3 regions of the Ensifer sp. ENS06 genome follow, and region 2 is predicted to be linked to each of the others. Evidence: predicted binding sites of a transcription regulator. Region 2 holds the regulator's gene; each other region holds the start of a gene.
The links. The regulator LexA, encoded in region 2, represses DNA repair genes until DNA is damaged. The targets are predictions, from matches to a motif close to TGTTCNNNNTGTGTTCNG.
Positions count from the first base shown of each region.

Region 1: the regulator LexA is predicted to act here: its motif matches at 6,555-6,572, upstream of IB279_RS14110 (ATP-dependent helicase).
Region 3: the regulator LexA is predicted to act here: its motif matches at 4,544-4,561, upstream of parE (DNA topoisomerase IV subunit B).

Region 1 covers NZ_JACVBC010000003.1:112,112-120,062, reverse strand. The annotation lists gene IB279_RS14145 (zinc-binding alcohol dehydrogenase family protein) at 1-201, shown strand, start outside; gene IB279_RS14140 (cupin domain-containing protein) at 215-547, shown strand; gene IB279_RS14135 (gamma carbonic anhydrase family protein) at 575-1,183, shown strand; gene IB279_RS14130 (S9 family peptidase) at 1,170-2,222, shown strand; gene IB279_RS14125 (adenylate/guanylate cyclase domain-containing protein) at 2,275-3,333, opposite strand; gene IB279_RS14120 (SRPBCC domain-containing protein) at 3,502-3,957, shown strand; gene IB279_RS14115 (hypothetical protein) at 4,154-4,321, shown strand; gene IB279_RS14110 (ATP-dependent helicase) at 4,420-6,489, opposite strand; gene IB279_RS14105 (hypothetical protein) at 6,865-7,044, shown strand; gene IB279_RS14100 (hypothetical protein) at 7,251-7,553, opposite strand; gene cysG (siroheme synthase CysG) at 7,559-7,951, opposite strand, start outside.
Region 2 covers NZ_JACVBC010000001.1:1,780,480-1,788,430, reverse strand. The annotation lists gene adhP (alcohol dehydrogenase AdhP) at 1-255, opposite strand, end outside; tRNA gene IB279_RS08885 (tRNA-Ala) at 633-708, shown strand; gene IB279_RS08880 (hypothetical protein) at 862-1,464, opposite strand; gene IB279_RS08875 (hypothetical protein) at 1,582-2,214, opposite strand; gene IB279_RS08870 (hypothetical protein) at 2,538-2,834, shown strand; gene lexA (transcriptional repressor LexA) at 3,071-3,793, shown strand; gene IB279_RS08860 (hypothetical protein) at 3,882-4,223, opposite strand; tRNA gene IB279_RS08855 (tRNA-Cys) at 4,424-4,497, opposite strand; gene IB279_RS08850 (thermonuclease family protein) at 4,650-5,384, opposite strand; gene IB279_RS08845 (hypothetical protein) at 5,606-5,899, opposite strand; tRNA gene IB279_RS08840 (tRNA-Asn) at 6,059-6,133, shown strand; gene IB279_RS08835 (deoxyribodipyrimidine photo-lyase) at 6,232-7,695, shown strand; gene IB279_RS08830 (cyclopropane-fatty-acyl-phospholipid synthase family protein) at 7,781-7,951, shown strand, end outside.
Region 3 covers NZ_JACVBC010000001.1:1,540,252-1,548,202, reverse strand. The annotation lists gene IB279_RS07715 (NAD(P)-dependent oxidoreductase) at 1-25, opposite strand, end outside; gene IB279_RS07710 (EamA family transporter) at 22-462, opposite strand; gene IB279_RS07705 (FAD-binding oxidoreductase) at 556-1,878, opposite strand; gene IB279_RS07700 (UbiA family prenyltransferase) at 1,875-3,317, opposite strand; gene IB279_RS07695 (alpha/beta hydrolase) at 3,548-4,468, opposite strand; gene parE (DNA topoisomerase IV subunit B) at 4,681-6,741, shown strand; gene IB279_RS07685 (GNAT family N-acetyltransferase) at 6,841-7,308, opposite strand; gene IB279_RS07680 (hypothetical protein) at 7,530-7,943, shown strand.

The sequences.
Region 1 (7,951 bases), on a different contig from region 2:
AAATATATCGGCATCGACACGCTGGCGCTGTCGTCGGTCGAGGGTGCCCGAATCTTCGACAAGCTCAAGCCGAAGTTCGAGGAAGGCAAGTTGAAGCCGTTCCCGATCAATCCGGCGACCGTCTATGGCTTTGCCGACGCCGCCAAGGCCTACGCCTCGGTGCTGCGCGGCACGCCCGAGCGCGTGCTGCTGGTGCCCTGAGGAGGAGCGGACGATGCAGGTGACGCGCTACGGCGATGCCAGATCCTATGAGGCGCCGGAGCACTACGGCATGCACTGCCTGCGGCTCCAGGGAAAGGAGGCGACGGCAACCGATACGATCTGGATCGGCCTGTCGCACCTCCTGCCCGGTGGTCATACGTCGCTGAAGGACGCCACGGTCGAGAAGATCTACATCGTCGTTGCCGGAGAGGTGACGGTCGAAACCGGCAGCGAGAGCGTCACGCTCGGCTTTCTCGACAGTTGCCGGCTAGCGCCCGGCGAGGCGCGTGCGCTCGCCAACCGCACCAATGCGCCGGCGTCCATCCTGCTCGCCATGCCGACCTGAGCGCCGCCGCAGAACGGAGAATATTTGATGGTTTCATCGGGTCTTTACCGGCTGGGCGCGCGCGCGCCGCGCGTTCCCGCCAATGGACGATTTTACGTCGCGCCCGGCGCCGTGGTGATCGGCGACGTGTGGCTCGAAGAGGATGTCAGTATCTGGTTCAACGCCGTCTTGCGCGGCGACAACGAGCCGATCATCCTTCGGCGCGGCTGCAACGTCCAGGACGGATGCGTCGTTCACACCGATCCCGGATACCCCGTGGAGATAAGCGAGGATGTTACCGTCGGACACAACGCCACAATTCACGGATGCCGGATCGGCAAGGGAAGCCTCGTCGGCATGGGGGCGGCGATCCTCAACGGCGCGCAGATCGGTGAGCGATGCCTGATCGGCGCCGGCGCATTGGTGCGGGAAAACATGGTCGTCCCGGACGGCTCTCTGGTCCTCGGGGTGCCCGCCCAAGTCGTGCGCGTTCTTGACGGAAAGACGGCCGAAGCTTTGTCGATCGGGGCGCAACGCTATCGCGCGAAAGCCCGGAGCTATCCCGGGGATCTCCAGCCGGTCCCCGTCGAACACGTATCGTCGGGGGCGGACCCAAGCAATTACATCATGCGGGAGAACATGCATGACGCAGAATGAGAACCGATTGGTCAGTGTCGTCGAGCATTGGCTCCCGCGCATGGAGGTCGCCGGGATCCCGTCGGCAACCGCACGTGCCGTCATCGAGCGCGCCGGCGTCTGGCAGAAGTGGCTTGCTACCTGGAGCGAGGAGGGCGAGCGTCACGCAGAGCTCGGCGCTGCGGCTCTGGTCGCCGGCCGCAACGTGACCGCCGGCGAAGCCTATGCCCGCGCCAGCCTTTTTTATCATTTCGGACAATTCATGGCCTTCGAGGATCTGGAGGCAAAGGCGAGGGCCGCCACGCGAAAGGTGGAACTCTACCGTCTCGCGGCACCCTTGCTTGATCCGCCTGGCGAGATGGTCGCTGTGCCCTTTGAGGACGGCGAACTTCGGGCCGTTCTTCGCGTGCCGAACGGAGACGGCACACACCCGCTGGCGCTGATCATCCCGGGCTCGGATTCGACCAAGGAGGAATTCCCGGCTTTCGAGCGGCATTTTCATGCCCGCGTCGTTGCGACCCTTTCGCTCGACGGTCCCGGCCAGGGTGAGGGCCGTTCGATGGGTACGCTGCGCCCGGACATCGGTCCGGCGGTTGAGGCGGCCATCCGGTCGGTAGAGGCGCACCCGCGCCTTTCGGGCAAGGTCGCGCTCGTTGGCATGGCCTTCGGCGGCTTTCTTGCCCTGCGCGCCGCCGCGTCCGTGCCAACGCTCGCCGGCGTCGTCTCCATCAACGGCTTCTTCGATCTCGGTGGGTTCTGGGACGCGCTGCCGCAGGTCTATCGCGACAACATGCGCTTCTCGCTCGGGGGCGCGGACGTTCGCGAACGTGCCGACCGTTTCACGCTGGCGCGCTGCCCGCCGCCGACCGCCCCGGCGCTCATCCTCCACGGCGGACGCGACAAGATCTTTCCACCCTCCGAAGCGGTAAAATGCGCAGATATCTGTGCGCGTGGAGCCGAACTGCACATCTTCGAGGATGGCAACCACGTCTGCAACAACATCCCCTGGCTCTACCGCCCGCTTGTCGCCGACTGGGTGGCGGAGCGCACGCGCGTGTAACCGTCGAAGACGGACGCTTCGCCGTTCACGGCATGGCCGTGGAAGGGCTGCGTCACGCGTCCGGCAAGGTGAAGACGGCGCAGGGTGCTGCGATGCCGCGCAAGGGATGCTCGCCGAGCGGCAGCAGCGGCGTCGACGCGGCCTCAGCCACGGAACCGGAGATCAGCACGGAGCAACCGAGCGGCCGGCACAGGCCCTCCAGGCGGCTGACGAGATTGACCGCCGGGCCGATGGCTGTGAAGTCGAGCCTATCGGCGGCACCTATATTGCCCCAGAGAATGTCGCCGAGGTGCAGGGCGACGCCGAAGGAGAGCGGCGGTAGCCCCTCGGCCTGCCGGGCCTGGTCGAGATGCGCCATGCCGGCGCGCGCGGCGGTGACCGCGCGCAAGGCTGCGTCGCAGGCTTCGCTCGGCGAGCCGCTCACCGGAAAGATCGCCAGAACGCCGTCGCCGATGAATTTCAGCACCTCGCCGCCAAAGGCATGGATCGCGCCGGCGAGGCGATCGAACCAGGCGTCGAGGGCCGCGATCACCACGGCGGGTTCCGATGTTTCGGACAGCGCCGTGAAGTTGCGCAAATCGGCATAGAGCAGGGCCGCGCGAATGGTTTCGCCGGTGCCGCGGGTGAGCGCTCCGGCGCGGACACGGGCGGCGCTGCGGCGGCCGAGATAGGCGTCGAGCAGAGCGGTGAGCGCGGCCCGCTCGGCAAGAACCGCCAGGGGCGCGACGGCAAAGCGCGCGACATCACCAAGCCGCGCCGTCTCTTCCGGGCCGAACGGGCGCGTCCCGGCCCAGCCGAGCGACGCGCGTTCATTCCCCGAACCGGTCGATTGTTGCAGCAGTGGCCCGAGCCCGGCCAGCCACTCCTCTCCCGCCCGGTCGGAGACGGCGTCGGCAAACCCCAGGCTCTCGATCACCACGCCGGTCTCGGCTCGCCAAAGCCAGGTGCGGCGGGCGATGATCGGATGCGGCACGGCGAGCGTAAGCGCGCCGCCCGAGAGCGGCAGACCGTCGGCGACGAGCTGGCGGCCAAGGTCGGACAGGAATCGGTCCGGCTCCTGCGAGGCGCTTGCCTCGTCCACGAGCCAGGCAAGGGGGGCGGACAAATCCATGCCGAAGAGGATAGGGTCGAGCGCCCTATGGACAAGCCCTTCCCGCCGCCGCGCTGCGCGCAAGTCAGGGGCGGACGGTGGCGCCGTCCGCCCCGGCGGTCTATGATTGCGGCAGCCTGCAGAAGGACTCTCAAGCCGCAGGCAGGCCAATCAGCAAAGGGAAGACCGATGCCAGAACCCCTCGTCGTCCGCCGCGAAGCGCATATTCCGGCGCCACCCGCCGCAGTGTTCGCTCTTTTGACCGACCCGGAAAAGATCCTGCGCTGGATGGGAACGGAGGCCGACACCAAGGCGGAGCCCGGCGGTCTCTATCTCGTCAACGTGACCGGGGCCCGTTTTGCCCGCGGGTCTTTCCGCGAGGTCGTGCCGGTGCATCGGCTCGCCTATAGCTTCGGCTGGGAAGGCAGCGACATTGTCCCGCCCGGCTCGAGCCTGATCGAGATCGACCTGATCGAGCAGCCGCCCGGAACATTGCTGCGCCTTACGCAAACGGGTCTGCCCAGCGCCGAACAATGCGCCGGCCATACGGAAGGCTGGGCACATTATCTGGAGCGGCTGGGCCAGGTTGCGTCGGGCCGCGATCCAGGCCCCGATCCCTGGCTCGGCCGCGACGGCGCGGCTTGATGCAGACGTCCCTTGCTTGCCACGACTGGGCCTGAAGGCTTGACGACGGCGTTGGAATGCCATGTTGCTTGGGATTGGCGCGAACCTGCTTTCACATCTTATTGATGCCAAATCAGGACGTTAGGCGGCACATGTCATTGCGGTGCGCTGGCTGAACGCGCCGGGACATGTATGAGTTTACTCGGGATGGGAGCGAATGGACGACAACAACATCATCAAATTTGAACGACCAAAGCCGAAAAAGGAGGCGAAGCCGGCCAGCCCTGTGCCGCGGAAGGCGTTGATTTGGCTGGCACTGATAGCCGCCTTGGTTGCGGTGTGGTCGTACTATCAGTTTATCGCGCCGCCGAGCTTGCCAGGCTAACAACGCTACAGACCGGCGGTTGGCGAGCGGCACGCGCTCCTCGCTTGGTCTGTCTGCAGACACGAGCCCACAATTCGCGAGCTCGCCACCGCCTTCGCTCACTTCCACATGGAGCGCATGCGGGCGCCGACGTCGATGCGGATCTGCTTGGCGCTTCGCTCGCTGGCGCTTGCCGAGATCTTCGGCCAGCTCGTCGTCTCGAAAAACTGAAGCAATGTCGCCGGGATGAAGCGGGTTCGCGAGGCGTAGACATGCCGGTCGCCCTGGGCGTTCTGGCCGTGGGTGAAGAAGCGCTGCGGCGTCACCAGGGAGAGATGATCGCGTGCCCGTGTCATGCCGACATAGAGCAGCCGCCGCTCCTCTTCGAGTTCGGCAGTTGTACCCACGCCGAGATCGGACGGAATGCAGCCGTCGACGACGTTGAGCATGAAGACCGAGCGCCATTCCTGGCCCTTCGCCGAATGGATGGTCGACAGGATCAGATAGTCCTCGTCGAGCAGCGGCACGCCCGCCTGGTCGCTCGTGGCATCGGGCGGGTCAAGGGTCAGCTCGGTCAGGAAACGTTCGCGGTTCTGGTAGCCGCCGGCAATCTGCTCGAGCTGCAGCAGGTCGGCCTTGCGCGTGTCGGCGTCTTCATGGATCCGGTCAAGATGGGGCTCATACCAGGCGCGCGCAGCGCCAATCTCCTGCGGCCATCCAGGCTCGGCCCGTCGCAGACCGGACACCAGGTCGACGAAGCCGGTCCAGTTCTCGCCGGTCTTGGCGGGAGGCGGGATCTCAGCAAGAGCCGCGAGCGGTTCCGGATCGGCGGCGATCGCATCGAGGATCTTTCCAGCGGTCTGTGGGCCAATACCGGGCAGCATCTGCAGCAACCGGAAACCTGCGACGCGATCACGCGGGTTCTGCGCGAAGCGCAGGACTGCGAGCAGGTCCTTCACATGGGCGCTGTCGAGAAACTTCAGGCCACCGAATTTCACGAACGGAATGTTGCGGCGGGTGAGTTCGACTTCGAGCGTTCCGCTGTGATTGGACGAGCGAAAAAGCACCGCCTGCTGCTTCAAGGCGATACCGATCTCGCGGCCAGCGAGAACCTGCTCCACGATGTAGGCGGCCTGATCCGCTTCGTCCTTGACGGCGACGAGCAACGGGCGCTGCTCCGATTGCCTGTCCGTCCAGAGGTTCTTGGTAAATCGCTCCCGCGCCAGGCCGATCACGCCGTTCGCAGCGGCGAGGATCGGCTGCGTCGAGCGGTAGTTCCGGTCGAGGGTGATGACGTCGGCAGGCTCGGGCGAAAAGGCGTTCGGGAAATCGAGAATATTGCGAACCGTCGCAGCCCTGAAAGAATAGATCGACTGGGCGTCGTCGCCAACGACAGTCAATCCGTGGCCGCCGGGTCTGAGCGACATCAGGATCGACGCCTGCAGCCTGTTGGTGTCCTGATACTCGTCGACAAGAACATGATCGAAGCGTCCGCCGATATCTTCGGCAAGCTCCGGATCGGAAACCATCTGCGCCCAGTAGAGCAGGAGATCGTCATAATCGAGCACGTTCTGCGCCTGTTTGGCATCGACGTAAGCCGCAAACAGCGCCTTGAGCTGTTCGTCCCAGCCGGTGACCCAGGGATAGGCCGACTTCAATACGTCGCCAATCGAGCTTTCGGAGTTCACGACGCGCGAATAGATCGAAAGGCACGTTCCCTTTGTCGGGAAGCGGCTTTCCGTCTTCGAGAAGCCGAGCTCGTGGCGCACGAGGTTCATCAGGTCGGCACTGTCCTCCCGGTCGTGGATCGTAAAATCCGGGCCGAGACCGATTTGTTCGGCGTAGATGCGCAGGATCCGGGCGCCGATGCCATGGAAGGTGCCGGCCCAGGAGAGCGCGTCCGTCATGACTGCAGCGTTGTCGCCAAGGACCTGGCGGCAGATGCGCGCGACCCGGCGGGTCATCTCGGCTGCTGCGCGTCGAGAAAAGGTCATCAGCAGAATGCGGCGCGGATCGGCACCGTTGACGATGAGATGCGCGACGCGGTGGGCGAGCGTATTCGTCTTGCCGGAGCCGGCACCGGCGATGATGAGAAGCGGGCCGCCGACCTGTCCTTCCGGCAAGCCGATACCGTGCTCGACCGCCTCACGCTGGCGGTCATTGAGTTTTTCGAGATAGGCGGCGCTCATGCGTTCCCGTTCGTTTTCGTCGCACTCAGTCACTGCCCGCATCGATTTGCATCCAAGAGACGGGCAGGAACAAAGAAAGAACTAGCAATTTAGCATCCAGATGAAAACCCTGACGTCGCCGAGTTTTCCCTCCTGCAACGTCGGAATGTCACTCTTCCAAGGTTTTGATGACCTGCGAGATCGCCGATGGGCTTGATTGCTGCAGGTAAGGCCAATCGGCCCTGGATCGAGATCTGTCGCGGGTGATCGCCGGCTTATCGATCGGCCTATACCTATGGCTGTGCGCCGCACGAAGAACGCGCGACGGCTTGTGGCCTTATATAGTAGATTAGAAATATGCTCCGCTCCTGCGTCCACTCGAAAGAGGAAGAGCACATGGACGAACGGAGCGTTGAAAATACCTGCGAGGCCACCGGCTCGACCGCCGAATTGCAGGAGATTGCGCGCAAGCTGGCGTCGCTCGCCCAAGAGATCAGGTCAATTGCAGCGACCCCGCTCGGCGAGACGGTCGTACTCGACGAAAGCGGCGATGGATCGGAAACGGCAGTCGACTGACTTCGGCCGCGGGGCAGCGGCTTTACTTGTTCGGTACAGGCATTCATTCCTCAATTGGGGGATGGCCGTGATCTGCCTGCGCGCTTAGAACCAGCCTACGGTGGCGACCTTGGGATATTCGGGACGTCGATACGAGGCGACGCCTTCGAATATCCCTTGGCGCGTCAGCAGACGCTGGTGTCTGTTCAGGGGCAGCATTGAGCTCGTCACGCCACGACCGTCATCGTCATTTCTATGTAGGCGGCAAGGCACACGGCTGAAGCCAAGATGCCCGGCGTTGAAGGCACGGCTTGCATTATTTTCGCGAAGAACATACCGCCGGCGATGAGCAATCCGCCGAAAAGCAGACCGTGTTCTGCAACAGCGAGGCCGATGGCGCAGAGGTTCACGGCACTCGCAACCATGGTGAGGGGCGCTGCGGCCAGCGCAGCGTTCGATTGAGCCAGGAAGATGAGCCTGAAACGCGGCCAGCTGAGGCCGATGGCGAGAACGAGGAACACCAGGGACATGCCCATCAGCATGCTCCGGCGAGCGTGCGCTCGATCGATCCGGCCCGCTTGTCTCGGGCCGAAAACACGCCGCCGACAGCGATGAGGACCGGGCTGTCGTAGCCGATCTCCCCTATGCCCTCCGGGATTGTGGCGAGCGTGCCTCGCCAGCTGCGTTCCGTCGGACGGCTGACATCGCTCATGATCACGGCCGGTGTTTCAGGTGAACGGCCTTCGCCGATAAGCTTTTCGGCAATCAGCCCCGCCGTTCGGCCACCCATGTAAAAGACCGCCGTGCTGCGCGGATCGGCAATGCCTGCCCAGTCGACATCATCGGGCAGGCCGCCGTGGCGGGAATGACCGGTCACCAGCCGAAGCGACTGGGCATAGTCGCGATGGGTCAGCGACAGACCGAGACG
Region 2 (7,951 bases):
GTCGCCCTCTTTCACTCTTTTGACACCGGCGCCGACCGCCGAGACATAGCCGACACCCTCGTGCCCGGGAATGAATGGTGGGCTGGGCTTCACCGGCCAGTCGCCATTTGCAGCATGGAGATCGGTATGGCAAACGCCCGTTGCTTCGTATTTCACCAGGATCTGTCCCGGCTGCGGCGTGGGCACTGCCACTTCCTCGATCGTCAGGGGCGCGCCGAATTGCCGAACGACGGCTGCCTTCATCGCCTGAGCCATTTGCCAATCCTCCTCCAATCGCCGGGCCACGGAGAGGTTTCTTATGGGAACAGTGGGCCGGCAGGGGCCTATCTCACATACGAAAATCGTGTAATTGGCTCGAGCATCATGGCGCTCACAGCCAGTGCCCGGACGTCATTTCCTGCTTGGCGTATACCGCCAACATTTCAACGCAGTTCACGTAGCGCCATCGTCAGGTTGCAGCGTAAACCCGCCGGCAGAGTTCGACAATGGGTGGAGTGCAGAAGCGGTTCAGAGACCGACTGCCTTCGGCGCCCGGCCGGATCGAACAACGCATATCGTGCAACGGCGCTCGAGCGGGCGCGCTGGCGCGCGTATTGACAGGATCGGCGCCGGTCGTGTTGACTGAATGCTACGGGGCCGTAGCTCAGTTGGGAGAGCGCCGCAATCGCACTGCGGAGGTCGAGGGTTCGACTCCCTTCGGCTCCACCAAAACGATCAGAAGGTGCCCGGTTGCCGAGGTATCGGAACAGCGGCTGATTTGTCATCAGCAGATCGCCAGTTCGAGTCTTTCCGGGGACACCACCATGCTAAGCCACCGTTCGGCCTTCGCGAAACGCTGCCCGATCCCGTGGCCACCTGTTTTCAGAGGCTGAACGGATCCCGCGCCGATCGCTTCTCGCTCGGTGCACTGAACGGGTCGGCTTTCTTCTCCTTGGACTTGCGGCCCTCGTCGGCGATGATCTCGTCGACCGCCCTCTGGCACTTCATCAGCTCGTCGGCCGCCGGGCCGGTGCCGCGCAGGCTGAGATTTGCGATGACGCGATCTTCAAACGCGATGGCCAAGGCCCGCTTGCGCACGAAGCCCGTCAGGAACTCGGCGTCGGTGACGTTCACGAACAGAAACTTTTCGCTCGCATCACCGGCAGCGGTCGCCGAAGCGCTCCAGGGATCGGTCTTGTCGAAGCGGAAGGTCAGGTCGTACTCTTTGCCGACCTCGAGCGACCTCCAGTCGTCGCTGGCGAAGCTCATATAGAGCGGCGACTCGGAGCCCTTGGGATAGAACCCAAGGCGCAAGGTGACCCCGCCGTCGAATACCGACGAGATGAAGCAGGAGCCCTCCATCGAGGTGTCGGAAGCAACGGTCCAGCCGTCGACATCCTTCCACTTGATGATTTCGGACTCCTCAGCCGCGGCCGATCCCGCGGCGATCAGACAGCTTACCAATCCGACCAGCAATCTACGCATGCAAAACCCCCGTTTGCCCGCATTTTGATAGGTCCCCGCATCGCTGTCGAGGGTGCCTAGCCGATACCAGGCAATATTTTAGGAATATTCACCTCTCCGCGGCAAGCGGACTGCCCATCACATGGCGAAAGGATCTTTCGATGACTTGGTCTGGCCGCCGCCGGCAAAGGGATCGTTGTTCGGCGCATTGCCGCCGGCGCCCGCAAAGGGATCGTTCGCCGCTCCCTGACCGCCATTCGGGATCAAGGCGCTCACCGCCTCCTGGCACTTGAACATCTCGCTTACCGCCTTCATCGAATCACGCAGGCTGAGGCTCGCGACGACGCGCCCCTCGAAGGCCAGCGCCAAGGTGTTCTTGCGAACGAATTCGGTAAAGAAGTCGGTGTTGGAAAAGTTGACGACAAGGGCCTTGGCGCCGGTCAGATCAACACCGAACGCAACGGCCGGCCACTGACGACCACGGTCGAGCTGCAAGGCAACATCGTATTCCCGCTGCGGCTCGATGGATTTCCATTCGGCATTGCCGATCGAAAGAAACGCCAGGTTCGTCGATCCCCGCGGATAAAAGCCGATACGAAGGATAGCGCCGGCGTCATAGCTCGTCGCCGCGTAACACGAGCCTCCCAGGGAAGGATCGGATCCCACCGTCCAGGCGTTGATCCGTTTCCAGATATTCGAACGCCCTTCTTCGGCAGACGCCGCTCCAGCCGTGAGCAACAGGCCGAGCACCACCAACGACAATCTATGCATGCAACCACCCCACTTTCCACGCAAAGTTATCTTTTTTTAGAGGCCTGTCGAGACGGTGAAGGCCCTTCCCCGCAGGGATTTTTGCGCGCCCCAGGCCCGATGCGAAAGCTGGCAGCTCCGATGCATTCTCCGCGCCGGTCCATGAAGAACGGCCGAGACGAGGTTGAGATGGAGCGGCTGGCGCAAATCAGCCACAGCCTGCGGGCAAAGAGCTGTTGAACATGGCAGAGTGATCGCCATGCTTGCTGGACTTCGGAACGAAAGCGCGGTTCACATCGTTTACCAACCCGTAGTCCCACCCCTTCATCAAGTGGACGATCACCGTGCTTGCCGCCCTGCTTCTCGCTTCGATAGTCGCATCGCCCAATATGCCTGACGTCAAGCTCAGTGCCGCGACGGTGGATGAACTCCAGACCGATTTCGAACGGGCCGTGCCGTGCCATCAGATCGATGGACGCAATGTTTGGAAGGGCGCGCTCGCGTTCTACATCCAGTCCTTCGTTTATGACGGCGATACGCCCGTTGCGACCGATGCGGCCGACGCAGTGCTTCCGGAAGACAACAGCGCCGAGACGGTGAAGGAGTTCGAAGACGCCTGCTCGGCCTCGCAAGCGACTTAAGTCTCTCCGCGAAGAGAGCCGCGATTCGTTCGAATCACGCGCGCGACCGGCCTGCCCGGCGCTGTTTTGGGACGCAACCGTCGCCGAAAACCGCCCCGCTCCCGCAAAAGTGACCAATCGACCCCCACAGAAGCAGCCAGTTGCCTGAATTCACGGAATTTTAGGCACTTGCGGAACACATATGGAACAGATAGTGTCTGTTCTTGATTTGTTTCACGCCTCTGGAGCGACGTGCCATGCTGACCCGCAAGCAACAGGAATTGCTTCTGTTCATCCACGAACGCATGAAGGAGTCGGGCGTACCGCCGTCTTTCGATGAAATGAAGGATGCGCTCGACCTGGCGTCGAAGTCCGGCATTCACCGTTTGATCACGGCGCTCGAAGAACGCGGGTTCATTCGCCGGTTGCCGAACCGGGCGCGCGCGCTCGAAGTCATCAAGCTTCCGGAAGCCTACGCCGCCGGCCAGCAACAGCCGCGCAGAGGCTTCTCGCCGAGCGTGATCGAGGGCAGCCTCGGAAAGCCGCCGGCCGCCGCTCCTGCCACGCCGAAGCCGGCGCCGGTCGCCGAAAGCACGTCTGTTTCCGTCCCGGTGATGGGGCGCATCGCTGCCGGCGTGCCGATCTCGGCGATCCAGAACAACACCCATGACATTACCGTTCCGCTCGACATGATCGGCAGCGGCGAGCATTACGCCCTCGAAGTAAAGGGCGATTCGATGATCGAGGCCGGCATCTTCGATGGCGACACGGTGATCATCCGCAACGGCAACTCGGCCAATCCCGGCGACATCATCGTGGCGCTCGTGGACGACGAGGAAGCGACGCTGAAGCGCTTCCGTCGCAAGGGCGCGTCGATTGCGCTCGAAGCGGCCAACCCCGCCTACGAGACGCGCATTTTCGGACCAGATCGCGTGAAGATCCAGGGCAAGCTCGTCGGGCTGATCCGCCGCTACCATTGAATTCCAGGCAGAACGCCGAATCAAAAGAGCCTCGCCACTGAAAGTGGCGAGGCTCTTTCCATTTAAGGCGACCTGAAATCCAGATCGCTTATTCGTGGATCGTGTATTCGCCGAGTTCGCAGAGATCCTGCGTGTCCTCGGTCGTATCGAGGGCCGAGCCTTCCTCGAATTCGAATCGCATGTCGTATTTGCAGACGTCCCGCCCGTCGGCAATCGTGATCTCCATGCTCTCGCCGGGGTTCAGGACCTGCCGACCGAAAACATCGTCTTCCCATTCATTGACGCCGACCGGCGACGTATAGAAATTCGTCAGTACCGCGCCGGTGTTGTTCTTCAGCTGGAAAACCAGGTCGTCCGCGCGCGCCTCAATAGCGGTCGCAGCAAAACACGCCAACGCCGTCAGGATCAGTCTCTTTTTCATTGATGCCATTGCCTCCGTTCTTAATGTTGACGGACGCTACCGATGCGGTTGATCTCAGCGGAGTCATCGTTCCCCCTCTACCGAATTCACCGAAGCGATAAGATCCGACGGAGGCATAGGAGACGTGGCTTGCGCGGACGTGGGGTCGCGAATATTACCGCGCTGCCCTAAGGCAGAACGTCAAACCAAACTTCACGAGGTGAGATTTTTGGAGGCCTCGCCCGGAATTGAACCGGGGTACAAGGATTTGCAGTCCTCTGCGTCACCACTCCGCCACGAGGCCTCACAGCTCGGATAACCAAGCGTTGGCGCGGATTTAGAATGATTGCAGAAAAACCGCAAGAGGCATTTTCTGAAAAACGCGCCGTCGAATTGCAGGACGGATACTTTCCACAGAACGATCGACGATGTCCGCCGATCGTCTCCCAGGTGATCTCAGCACCAGGGCGTCGGGCGCCCTTCCCACGGCCGCACGAGCCCCTCGGAAACGAGTACACGTCCAAGAGATTGGTCACCGCGTGTGACCAGGCGCAGTTTCTCGCCGGCCTTGGCATCTGATCGCCCTCCCGCCGAGATCAGCCTGAAGTCGCCTGCATTCAGCAATTCGCGCAGGCGCTGCTTGGCGTAGAAGCCGCGCGAACGCTCCTTGTCGCAGCTTGCCTGGCGGATTCGCGGTGCATCGACATCGGCGACGCGGATCGTCTCGCCATGGAAGACGAAGGTCGCGCCATCGATCACGCAGTTGTCGTTGCGAATGCCGCAAAAATAGAACTGATCGGTACGGATGGATGCCGTCTTCACCTCTTCATTCGGCCGCACGAGAGGGGTTGGCGGCGTGACGCCGACATTCACCGACGGCACCGGGGCGGCCAGGACAACCTTCGTCGCTGGGTTGGGCTTCGGATTTGGTTTGTGCCTATCCGCCAGCTGCGCAACGCGCTCCTGCGCTTCAGGAACCGCGCGCTGAGGCTTCGGCTTCGTTTCCGATCGCGATGCAAAGGCCATGACATCCGAAACCACCGGCCAGTCCCGCAACTCGGCGCGATGGTCGTAGGCCATGACGCCGCCAAGGGTGAGCGCTGCGGCCAGATACCACGGCGCCATGCCGCCCTGTTTGCTGGTGCTTCGGCCCGAACTGCGGCGTCGACGTTTCGTAGTGGCTTTGGCCATCGGTCCCCATCCTGATTCGAGACCGCATTATGCGTTTGATGGGTTGCCGAAAAGTTTTCGAAAGCACCCCAACAGAGGGGAAGACCGCGAGGAACCGGTCATTCGCCTGCGCGGCCACGGCCCTTGTTGAGAGATTCGGAATTGGTACGTGACGGCCGCGAGGAACCGAAAACTGCCGACCGCCCTGCCTCGACAACAAGATCGTTAAATCGGCGTCCGGCTCAGGAGCCGTTCGAGGAGTTGGCCTTCCCGCGCCAGCGCGCCCACCAAACGGCCAGACGACGACGGCGGCGGCGAACCGAGGGAATGTCGTGGGAAAGCACGATCAGGCCCAACGGTATCATCCAGAAGCCCAGCACGGGCAGGAAACCGAGAAAACCGCAGAACACCAGCAGCGAACCCAGCAGGATGCGCAGCAGCGGAGAGTCGGGCAGCGCGATACGCCATTTGCCCAGCACGATCTGTCGTGTTTGCGGATCAATGCCAAAATGCGTCTGCTTCCTGTTTTTATTCATCATTCCCTATCCGGCGTGTTTTCCCACAATTGGGGACTTCTCCACAGCCTCGCAACGGAACTTGTCATTTTTTTTTAAAAAAGCGCTTGGCAAATCAGAAAAGCATGCGTATTAGCAGCCTCACTTCTGAAGCGCACAGCACAACAGCGGCGCGGATGATCCCTGGTAGCTCAGCGGTAGAGCATTCGACTGTTAATCGACAGGTCGCCGGTTCGAATCCGGCCCGGGGAGCCACTTTCTAAAAGAGCCATTTGCAGCGATGCGAATGGCTCTTTTTCATTTTGCACCTATGTTCTCCAGGTGATCAATCCCCAACCTCCCGATGGTTCTTCATGACAAAGGCCGCGGCGCCGCCCATCATCGTCTGGTTCCGCAAGGATCTCCGCCTGGCCGACAATCGCGCCCTCTCGGCTGCCGCCGGCGAGGCAGCCGTCATTCCCCTCTATATTCGCGAACCCGCCGACAGCGGCAACGGTCCGCTCGGGGCGGCGCAGGCGTGGTGGCTGCACCATTCGCTCGAGGCCTTGGGCGCAAGTCTCGCGCGGCACGCTTCTCGCCTCGTTCTTCGATCAGGCGCGCCGCTTGACGTGATTGTCGAGATTGCGCGCGCAAGCGGTACGGAGCGCATCTACTGGAACCGGCGCTACGACCCGAACGGCATCGCCACGGATACCGCGCTCAAGAAGGCGCTGGCCGAGCGGGGAATCATCGCGGAGAGCTTTGCAGGACAATTGCTGCATGAGCCCATGCGGCTGCTGACAACGACGGGCGGCCCCTACCGCGTGTTCACGCCGTTCTGGCGCGCGCTCGAACTAAAAAACGAGCTGGCACCGCCGATCGACCGGCCGCACCATATCGCAGCCCCGGGAGCATGGCCGCGATCGGAACGCCTTGACGACTGGTCGCTGCTGCCGACGAAACCGGACTGGGCGGCGACATTCAGCGAGGTCTGGACGCCGGGCGAAGACGGTGCGGCCACCCGTCTCGAGGAATTCGTCGATGAGAAGCTCGACGCCTACAAACGCTGCCGCGACATTCCCGACGCGGATGGCACATCCCTGCTCTCGCCTCATCTCGCCTTTGGCGAAATTTCGCCGGCGCAGGCCTGGCATGCGGCAGCTGGGCCCCAGGCCGATAGCGGCGAAGGGGCGGCCACCTTCCGCAAGGAACTCGCCTGGCGCGAATTCTCCTATCATCTGCTGTTTCATTATCCTGAGCTTGGCCGCCGCAACCTCGACCGTCGATTCGACCGCTTCCACTGGCTGAACGACGAGGACGATTTTACTCGATGGACCAGCGGACTCACCGGATATCCGATCGTCGATGCCGGCATGCGCCAGCTATGGCGTCACGGCTACATGCACAATCGCGTTCGCATGATTGTCGCCTCCTTTCTCATCAAGGACCTGCTCGTCGACTGGCGCAAGGGAGAAGCCTGGTTCCGTGACACGCTGGTCGACGCGGATCCGGCCAACAATGCCGCAAGCTGGCAATGGGTCGCCGGATCGGGCGCGGACGCCGCACCGTTCTTCCGCATCTTCAACCCGGTCCTGCAAGGGGAGAAATTCGATCCCGACGGTCTCTATGTGAAGCGCTTCGTGCCAGAGCTGGAGCGCCTCCACCCGCGCTATGTCCATCGCCCCTTTGCAGCGCCCGCCACGGCCCTTGCCGAAGCCGGCATCGAACTCGGCACAACCTACCCGAATCCGATCATCGACCATGCCCTCGCCCGCGATCGGGCACTGGCAGCCTTCCGGCAGATCACAAGCGCACCGGGAGTTTCCGAGGAGACGTAGAGCCTCCGGTAGAATTCCTCAGTTGGCGTCTCGCCCGATTGCGGCTAGGCTCACGTTACGGATGCAACAGCTGAGGGGGTGGTGTATGCGTAACCTGGAAGCCGATTTTGCTGCATATGCCGGTGCGCTGGAGCTATCTTCCGAAAATCTGGCGACGGCCGTGCGGGATTTTCCGCTCAAGGCGCGCATGGTGCTTGGCGCCCTGGTGCACCTTCAAGTGGGAACGTTGATGCTCGCCACGCCAGACGGCCGCAGG
Region 3 (7,951 bases), 240 kb from region 2:
CGCCACCAAAGATGATGTGTTTCATGACTTGCTCCCGAATTCTGCGGTGCTCACCCCGGCGGCATCAGCCGATTTCTCGTCGGCGCTGGATGAGATGCCCGACTGGGCGATAAGAACGGTTCCGGCGCAGATCAGCGCGATGCCGGCGATACGCCAGGCATTGAGGTCTTCGCGAAAGACGAAATAGGCGAAGACCGCAACGAGAACGTAAGCGAGGCTCAGGAACGGATAGGCAAAGGAAAGCTCGACCTTCGACAGCACATAAAGATGCGACGCCATCGAGATGACGAAGGTCGCAAGACCGGCAAAGACCCATGGGTTGAAGACGATCTGAAACAGCCGGACGATCGCGGTTTCGGCAGTCATCGAAATCGGTCCGAGCGTCATCATGCCCTGCTTCAGCATCAGCTGAGCGGCGGCGTTGGTGAGCACGGTAAAGAGAATGAATGGAATATATTTCATAGTTTTACTCCCAGTCCCGAAAATCTACTTACGGGCAAGAGACGGATATTCCGTGAAGTTTGCGCATTTAATTGAATAAAATTGTCTGCATTCTCATTCTGGCAAAGCCAGAGCCGTGCGTTTCCAGAAGTTCGAAACCAGCGCAGGGTCGCGCAACGTTTCGATCTTTCTCCAGAAAGGAAAAGATTTTTCAAAAACTTGCGGGCTCATGCGGGCATCCTTGTACGGATTGATCGCACCGCCGGCCTCGACTACGATGCGATCGAGCGCATCGAGCAGCTTTACTGTCCGTTCACCTTGATTGGCGAAGTCCAGCGTCAAAGTAAAACCGGGACGCGGGAAGGACAGGATGCCCCGGGAGCCGATGTCGCCGAAACGCTTCAGGATCGTCAGAAACGACGCATGGCCGGCCTGGCGGGCGGTTTCCATGAGCTTGGCCGTGATCTCCGGTGCGTTTTCCGCGGGATAGACGCTCTGATGCTGGTAGAGCCCGCGCGGGCCATAGAGCCGGTTCCAGGCGCCGATCGCATCCAGCGGATAGAAATAGGACGTCCAGGGAACGGTCGTCACCGTCTCGCCCGGCTTCACCTTGCGGAAGTAATACTCGTTGAAGCCTTTGAGCGTTGCCTGGTTGAGGAGGTTGAACGGCGGCGAAAACGGCACGGACAGCTTCAATCCCTTGGGGATGTCGGGCAGTTCGCAGGAACCGTCGGCATGATCGCCGGCGAGCAGCACGCCCCTGCCCATTCGAGATCCCTTTGCGAGCTGGTCGATCCAGGCGACGGAGTATTCATGCTCGGCATCGACGCCGTCGACGAGGGCAAAATATTGGTCCAGGTTCTCGAAACGGATCGCGTGCTGCTGCACATGCGGCGACGGCACCTTCATCAACCGGATATCGACGGTGAGGATCAGTCCGGTCAGCCCCATACCGCCGATGGTCGCGGCGTAGAGTTCCGGGTTTTCGACCGGCGAGCAGGTCAGCCGTTCGCCGGTCGAGCGCAGCAGCGTGAAACGCGTCACGTGATTGCCGAAGGTGCCGCGCGCGTGATGGTTCTTGCCGTGCACGTCGTTGGCGACCGCGCCGCCGACGGTGACAAAGGCCGTGCCAGGCGTCACCGGCAGGAAGAAGCGATGCTCGATCGCCCGTTCCAGCACCTGGCGCAGCGTCACCCCCGCCTCGCAGGTCATCATGCCGGTGCCGGGATCGAAGGCGAGTATCCGGCCGTGAAGGTTGCTTTCGATCAGCGTACCGCGATCGTTGTGGCAGCTGTCGCCGTAGCTGCGTCCGTTGCCGAAAGGGAGATAGCCTTCGGCCTCAAGGCTGCCGAGCCGGTCTTCATAGTCGTCAGGCGAAATTCCAGGCCGCACGCGATTGTCGATGCGGCCCCAGCTTTCATGGTCTTGCAGGGTCATTGCGGCCCGATGGCTCCGAATAGGATCAGCAGCGCGCCGATCAGCATGGTCAGTTGGCTGCGCCAGTCGCGCATGATGAAGACGACCGGATCCTCATGCAGCATGCCGCGGCGCGCAAGCATCCAAATGCGCAGCAACATATAGAGCACCAGCGGGCAGAGCGGCCACAACGCCCAGGGCGTGGTGTACATCTCCTGCAGTTCCTTGCTGTGCACGTAGAGCGCCAGAACCAGGGCCGAGGTGAAGGCGGAGGCAACGCCGGCCTGGCCGACCATCTCGAAGTCGACAGCGAGATAGCCACGCCCCGGCACGTTGCCGCCGTCCTTGTCCTCGAATTCGTGCAGCTCGACGTAACGCTTCACCAGCGCGAGGCTCAGGAAGAAGAAGATCGCAAAGGACACCAGCCAGAAGGACAGTTCCGTGCCGGTCGCGGCCGCGCCAGCGACGATGCGTGTGGTGTAGAGGCCGGCGAGCGTGAACACGTCGACGAGCAGCTTGCGCTTCAGCACGAAGGTATAGGCCGTCGTCGCGCAGGCGTAGAAGGCGAGCACCCCGGCAAACTTCCAGGGCAACAGAAGGGTCAGCGCCACGGACGCGATGATGAGGCAGCCTGCAAGCACCAGCGCTGTCGGCACGGACATCTGGCCGCTCGCGAGCGGCCGGTAACGTTTCTTCGCATGGCGGCGATCGTTGGCAAGGTCCGAAAGATCGTTGATGACGTAGACGGCGGATGCGAGGAAGCTGAAGGCAAAGAAGGCGATGATGACGCTGACGATCGCATCGAAATGCAGCACCTCGTGGTTGAGGATCATCGGCACGCCGATGAGCACGTTCTTCGCCCATTGATGCACGCGGATCGACTTCAGCGGCGCAAGCGCGCTGACCTTGCCGGTATCGAGCCGTTCGGCATCATGGTTGCGACGCCATCTTTCCGCGGCCGCATCGGGCGAGACCACGATCGCGCGGCGTGCCACCTCAAAGACGGCGATATCGTCACGGCTGTTGCCCATGTAGTCGAAGGCGCCGTCGCCGTACCGCTCGACCAGCGCCCGGCGCTTGTTGCTGCTCGTCAGGTTGAGCGCGTCGGTCGAATGCATGACCGAGGAGAACATGCCGACATGGGCGGCAATGTCGTTTGCAACGGACGGTGCTGCGCCGGTCACGAGCACGAGTTCGCGCCCGCTCTTCTTTTCCTCCATGAGCCGGTCGATGACGGCCTGCCGATAAGGCCAGTCTTCCGCACGGCGGCCGGATCTAAGGGCCACTTCGTGCTTCAGCCGTGCCTTACCTTTTGCCAGCCAGACCAGCATCGGAAACAGCATCAGCGGATTGCGCAGCAGGATGATCGCCGCCCCTTCCCACAAGGTGTCGGCGGCCAGCAAAGTGCCGTCAAGATCCACACACAGCGGAATGTGCCGTGTCTCGGTTCGCGCGTCCATGAAGTCCATCCCAGCCATAGTTGCCGGTATCATCACGACTTCAACTTTCCAGAGTGGAAACGCAGGCCTTGGTTTCGCTCGCAAATTGGCGGGCTGGTTAACAAATCCGCAGCAGCAGGGCGACGCCTATCGCCTGTCGCGTGAACGAAGAATCACACACCGGGCCTTAGGCTCTTGTTTTGATGCATGTCGCTGCCGCAAAACTGCTGCACACTTTTGCGCGACATGCATTAGCGGCTGCCGATCCAGTTCAGCGCATCGCGCCAGTCGGTCATGCGCACCGGCGTTCCGTGCGAGCCGGTTTCGAAAAGCACGAAGCGCGTCGGATAGCCCTTGGCCTTGAGAGAGCGATAGAGCGCCTTCTGGCCTTCGGCGGGATAGACGCTGTCACGGCTGCCATGGCTGAAGAACATCGGCAGCTTCGCCTTGTAGGCGGCACTTTTCGTGAAGTCCGGATCACTGACGCCGCCCATCACCATCATGCCGGAGAGTGCTGCGACGGCGGAGGCGTCGCGCGCGACACCCCAGCAGATGAAGCTTCCCATCGAGGCGCAGGCGAGCACGACCGGACGGCCTCCGGAACGTTCGGACGCGTATCGAACCAGGCCGGCAATATCGGCGGCACCTGCCGTATCGAAGGACCGGACGCTCGGGGCGTAATAGACGCCGCCATTGGCGACGGCGAGGTTCTTCAGCCGGTTGAAGTTTCCACCGAAGGAAAAGTCGTTGGCACCGAGCCGACGGTCGCCGCCGCGGCCATGGATGAAGATGACCGAGAAGCCGGCGCCGCGATCGGGGCCGACACGGGTCACGTCGAGCGCGCGGCCACCGATATCGAGCGTTTCATTGGCCTGCTCGTTCTTCACGCCAAGCGACACATAGGCGCGCTTCACCCGGCGTTCGGGGATTTCGTCGCGTTCGTTGATATCCCGCAGTTCCTGGTAATCGATCGTCAGGTCGTCACCGCCATCCTCCTGGCCGAGCACCTTGGCATAGGAGAACAGATCGTCCTTGTAGGGCTTGAGCGTCTGCGCCTCTGCCGGCGAGGCGGCAATTGCCAAGGCCAGAGCGAACAGGCAGGCACGAAACGGAAAAACAACTGTGGACACGGCCAAATGACGGGCTCCCTCTTTCGCCGCAAGCCTTGCCATTGGCCGCACCGCAAAGCAACACTTGGCCCGAAACACGGCCGTTCGTGCGAAAAATCATCGGCGGCCGGTGCCAGAAATTCTCCTTTTGTTCGCGTATCCTGTGAGAGTCTGGCAGAATTCAGGTGATTCGACCGCCGGGGGATGGCGGCAGAGCCTGGGGCTTGCTATGGCCTCTGGCATTCCCGAACGACAGGAACGATCCGAACGGCCCCATGGACGACAACAGCGACCTCTTCTCAATGCCCGAGCAACCGAACGCCGTACAGCCGAGCGCCAAGCCGGCCGTGGCTGCAGCCCCCATCGCGCGCGAAGAGCCGCGCCCTGCCCCGAAAGGCAGCGATGGCAGCGATTACGATGCGTCGGCGATCGAGGTGCTCGAGGGCCTTGAGCCGGTCCGTCGTCGTCCGGGCATGTATATCGGCGGCACCGACGAGAAGGCGCTGCACCATCTCTTTGCCGAAGTCATCGACAACTCGATGGACGAAGCGGTCGCCGGCCATGCCAACTTCATCGAGGTCCATCTCGACGCGGACGGGTTCCTGACGGTCACCGACAACGGCCGCGGCATCCCGGTCGAAAACCATCCGAAATTCCCCGGCAAGTCGACGCTCGAAGTCGTCATGACGGTGCTCCATGCCGGCGGCAAGTTCGATGGCAAGGCCTACGAGACCTCGGGCGGTCTGCACGGCGTCGGCGTATCCGTCGTCAACGCACTCTCCGACGCGCTCGAAGTCGAGGTCGCCCGCAATCGCAAGCTCTATCGCCAGCGCTTCTCCCGCGGTATTCCGCAGGGCGGGCTCGAGGAACTCGGCGACGTGCACAATCGCCGCGGCACGCGCGTCCGCTTCCATCCGGACCCGGATATTTTCGGACCGCACGCGCATTTCGAGCCCGGCCGGCTTTTCCGCATGGCGCGCTCGAAAGCCTATCTCTTCGGTGGCGTCGAGATCCGCTGGTCCTGCGATCCGTCATTGCTGCAGGAAGGTTCGGAGATCCCGGACAAGGCCGTCTTCCACTTCCCGGGCGGCCTGAAGGACTACCTGGCGGCGACGCTCGGCAAGGAATTCACCGTTACCCGCGAGATCTTCGCCGGCAAATCGGAGAAGGCCAACGGTCACGGTTCGCTCGAATGGGCGGTCACCTGGTATGGCGGCGACCAGCAGGTTCACTCCTACTGCAACACCATTCCGACGCCTGAGGGTGGTACACACGAGGCGGGCTTCCGCATCGCGCTGACCAAGGGACTGAAGAACTATGCCGAGCTGAAGCAGAACAAGCGTGCAGCGCTCATCACCACCGATGACGTGATGATCTCGGCCGCCGGAATGCTGTCCGTGTTCATCCGCGAACCGGAATTCGTCGGCCAGACCAAGGACAAGCTAGCGACAGTCGAAGCACAACGCATCGTCGAAAATGCGCTGCGCGATCCCTTCGACCATTACCTTGCCGACAATCCGGCCGAGGCCGACAAGCTGCTCGACTGGGTGGTCGAGCGCGCCGAGGAGCGCGTGCGCCGGCGCAAGGAAAAGGAAGTCAACCGCAAGACGGCCGTGCGCAAGCTGCGCCTGCCCGGCAAGCTTGCCGACTGCTCGCAGAACACCGCTGAAGGTGCCGAACTCTTCATCGTCGAAGGGGACTCAGCAGGCGGCTCGGCGAAGCAGGCGCGCAACCGCGCCAACCAGGCGATCCTGCCCTTGCGCGGCAAGATCCTCAACGTGGCGAGCGCCGGTCGCGAAAAGCTCGGCGCCAACCAGCAGATTGCCGACCTCATCCAGGCGCTTGGCTGCGGCACCCGCAGCAAGTACCGGGAAGAGGATCTGCGCTACGAGCGCATCGTCGTCATGACCGACGCCGACGTCGACGGCGCGCATATCGCCTCGCTGCTGATCACCTTCTTCTACCAGGAGATGCCCGAACTGATCCGCGGCGGTCACCTCTATCTCGCCGTGCCGCCGCTCTATCGCATCAGCCAGGGCGCAAGGACGCTCTATGCCCGCGACGACGCGCACCGCGAGGAGCTGATGCGCACCGAGTTTGCCGGTCGCGGCAAGGTCGAGATCGGCCGCTTCAAAGGTCTCGGCGAGATGCTGCCGGCGCAGCTCAAGGAAACGACGATGGATCCGAAGTTCCGCACGCTGCTCAAGGTCGAGATCGACGATGTCGATTTCGAGGGCACGCGCGAAGCGGTCGACAACCTGATGGGCACGAAGGCGGATGCCCGCTTCCGCTTCATCCAGGAGCGCGCTGTCTTTGCGGAAAACCTGGACATCTGAGCCGGCTTTTTGCCGGCAAGCAGGATCACAATAATCCATACAGAAACGGCGGCTCACAGGCCGCCGTTTCTGTATTCAGGGTTTGAAGGCTGCTCGAGCTTACGCAACGTGAACGGGCTTCTCCATGAAGAGGCTCAGCGGATCCGGCTGATACTCCCCGAACGGCGGGCGCTCGACGTAGCCGGCCGCCTTGTAAAGGCCGATCGCTTCGGGCTGATAGATGCCTGTTTCGAGGCGGATTGCCGCCAGTCCGAGTTGCGCCGCGCGCGCCTCCAGCGCCTGCAGCAACAACTTGCCGACCCTCAGCCCCCTCGCCTCGGGATCGACGAACATGCGCTTGATTTCCGCAGTCCCGTCACCGGCATCAACCAGGGCGCAGCAGCCGACGGTATCGCCGTCACGCCGTGCGACGAAGAACGATACCTCCGGCTTTTCCAGGTTCGACAGATCGACCATGTGATTGCTCTCGGCGGGGTAGAGTGAGGCGGCGTAGGCGTCAGAGAGTTGCAGGAGACGCAGAACTTCAGCTTGGCGCGGCGTCTCCTGGGCTATGATTACGGCAGGCAATCGGGTCGTCCTTTTCATTCAGGCGTGGTTTCGCGCCAAACTACCGCCGGCCTACGCCCGGACCAATACGTCAAATGGCGCAGGCTCGTATGCCTCCCCATCAATCCGCCTAACAGGCTGAAACAATTTGTTCCGCGCTGCCGGCAGCATCGCCCTATTTCGAGGAGAATCATGCAGGCATAGGTTGATCCACCACAACCTGCAAAGACGATGGGAATGCGATGCAAGCGGCGCTGATAGTGATGACCATTCTCGGCTGCGACCACGACGTCAGCCAATGCCAGTACATCTCGACGGTCAACGGGAGCTGGCCATCGATCGCGCAGTGCGACACGGATTCGAACGCGCAACTGCCGAAGTTTTCCAATGCGAACTATCCGGTCGTCGTTGCGGTTTGCGAGAGCTCGGCGCCAAGCGTCGCCGAAATCCCCACGCCGCCACCCGGCGCCCAGCAGAACCAGGCGCTGCCCGTTCCGGCAGCGGAGCCGGAACCCGCGCAAGGGTTGCCGAAACGCACGCTGGCTTTCCTGTCGGGCGCCATCCCCGATCGGGAGAAGCTGAAGACCATCGTCACGAAGCCGGTGCGCTATGTCGAAGATGGCTATTCCTGGGTCGCGCGCCGCTTTACCGACTGACGCACCAA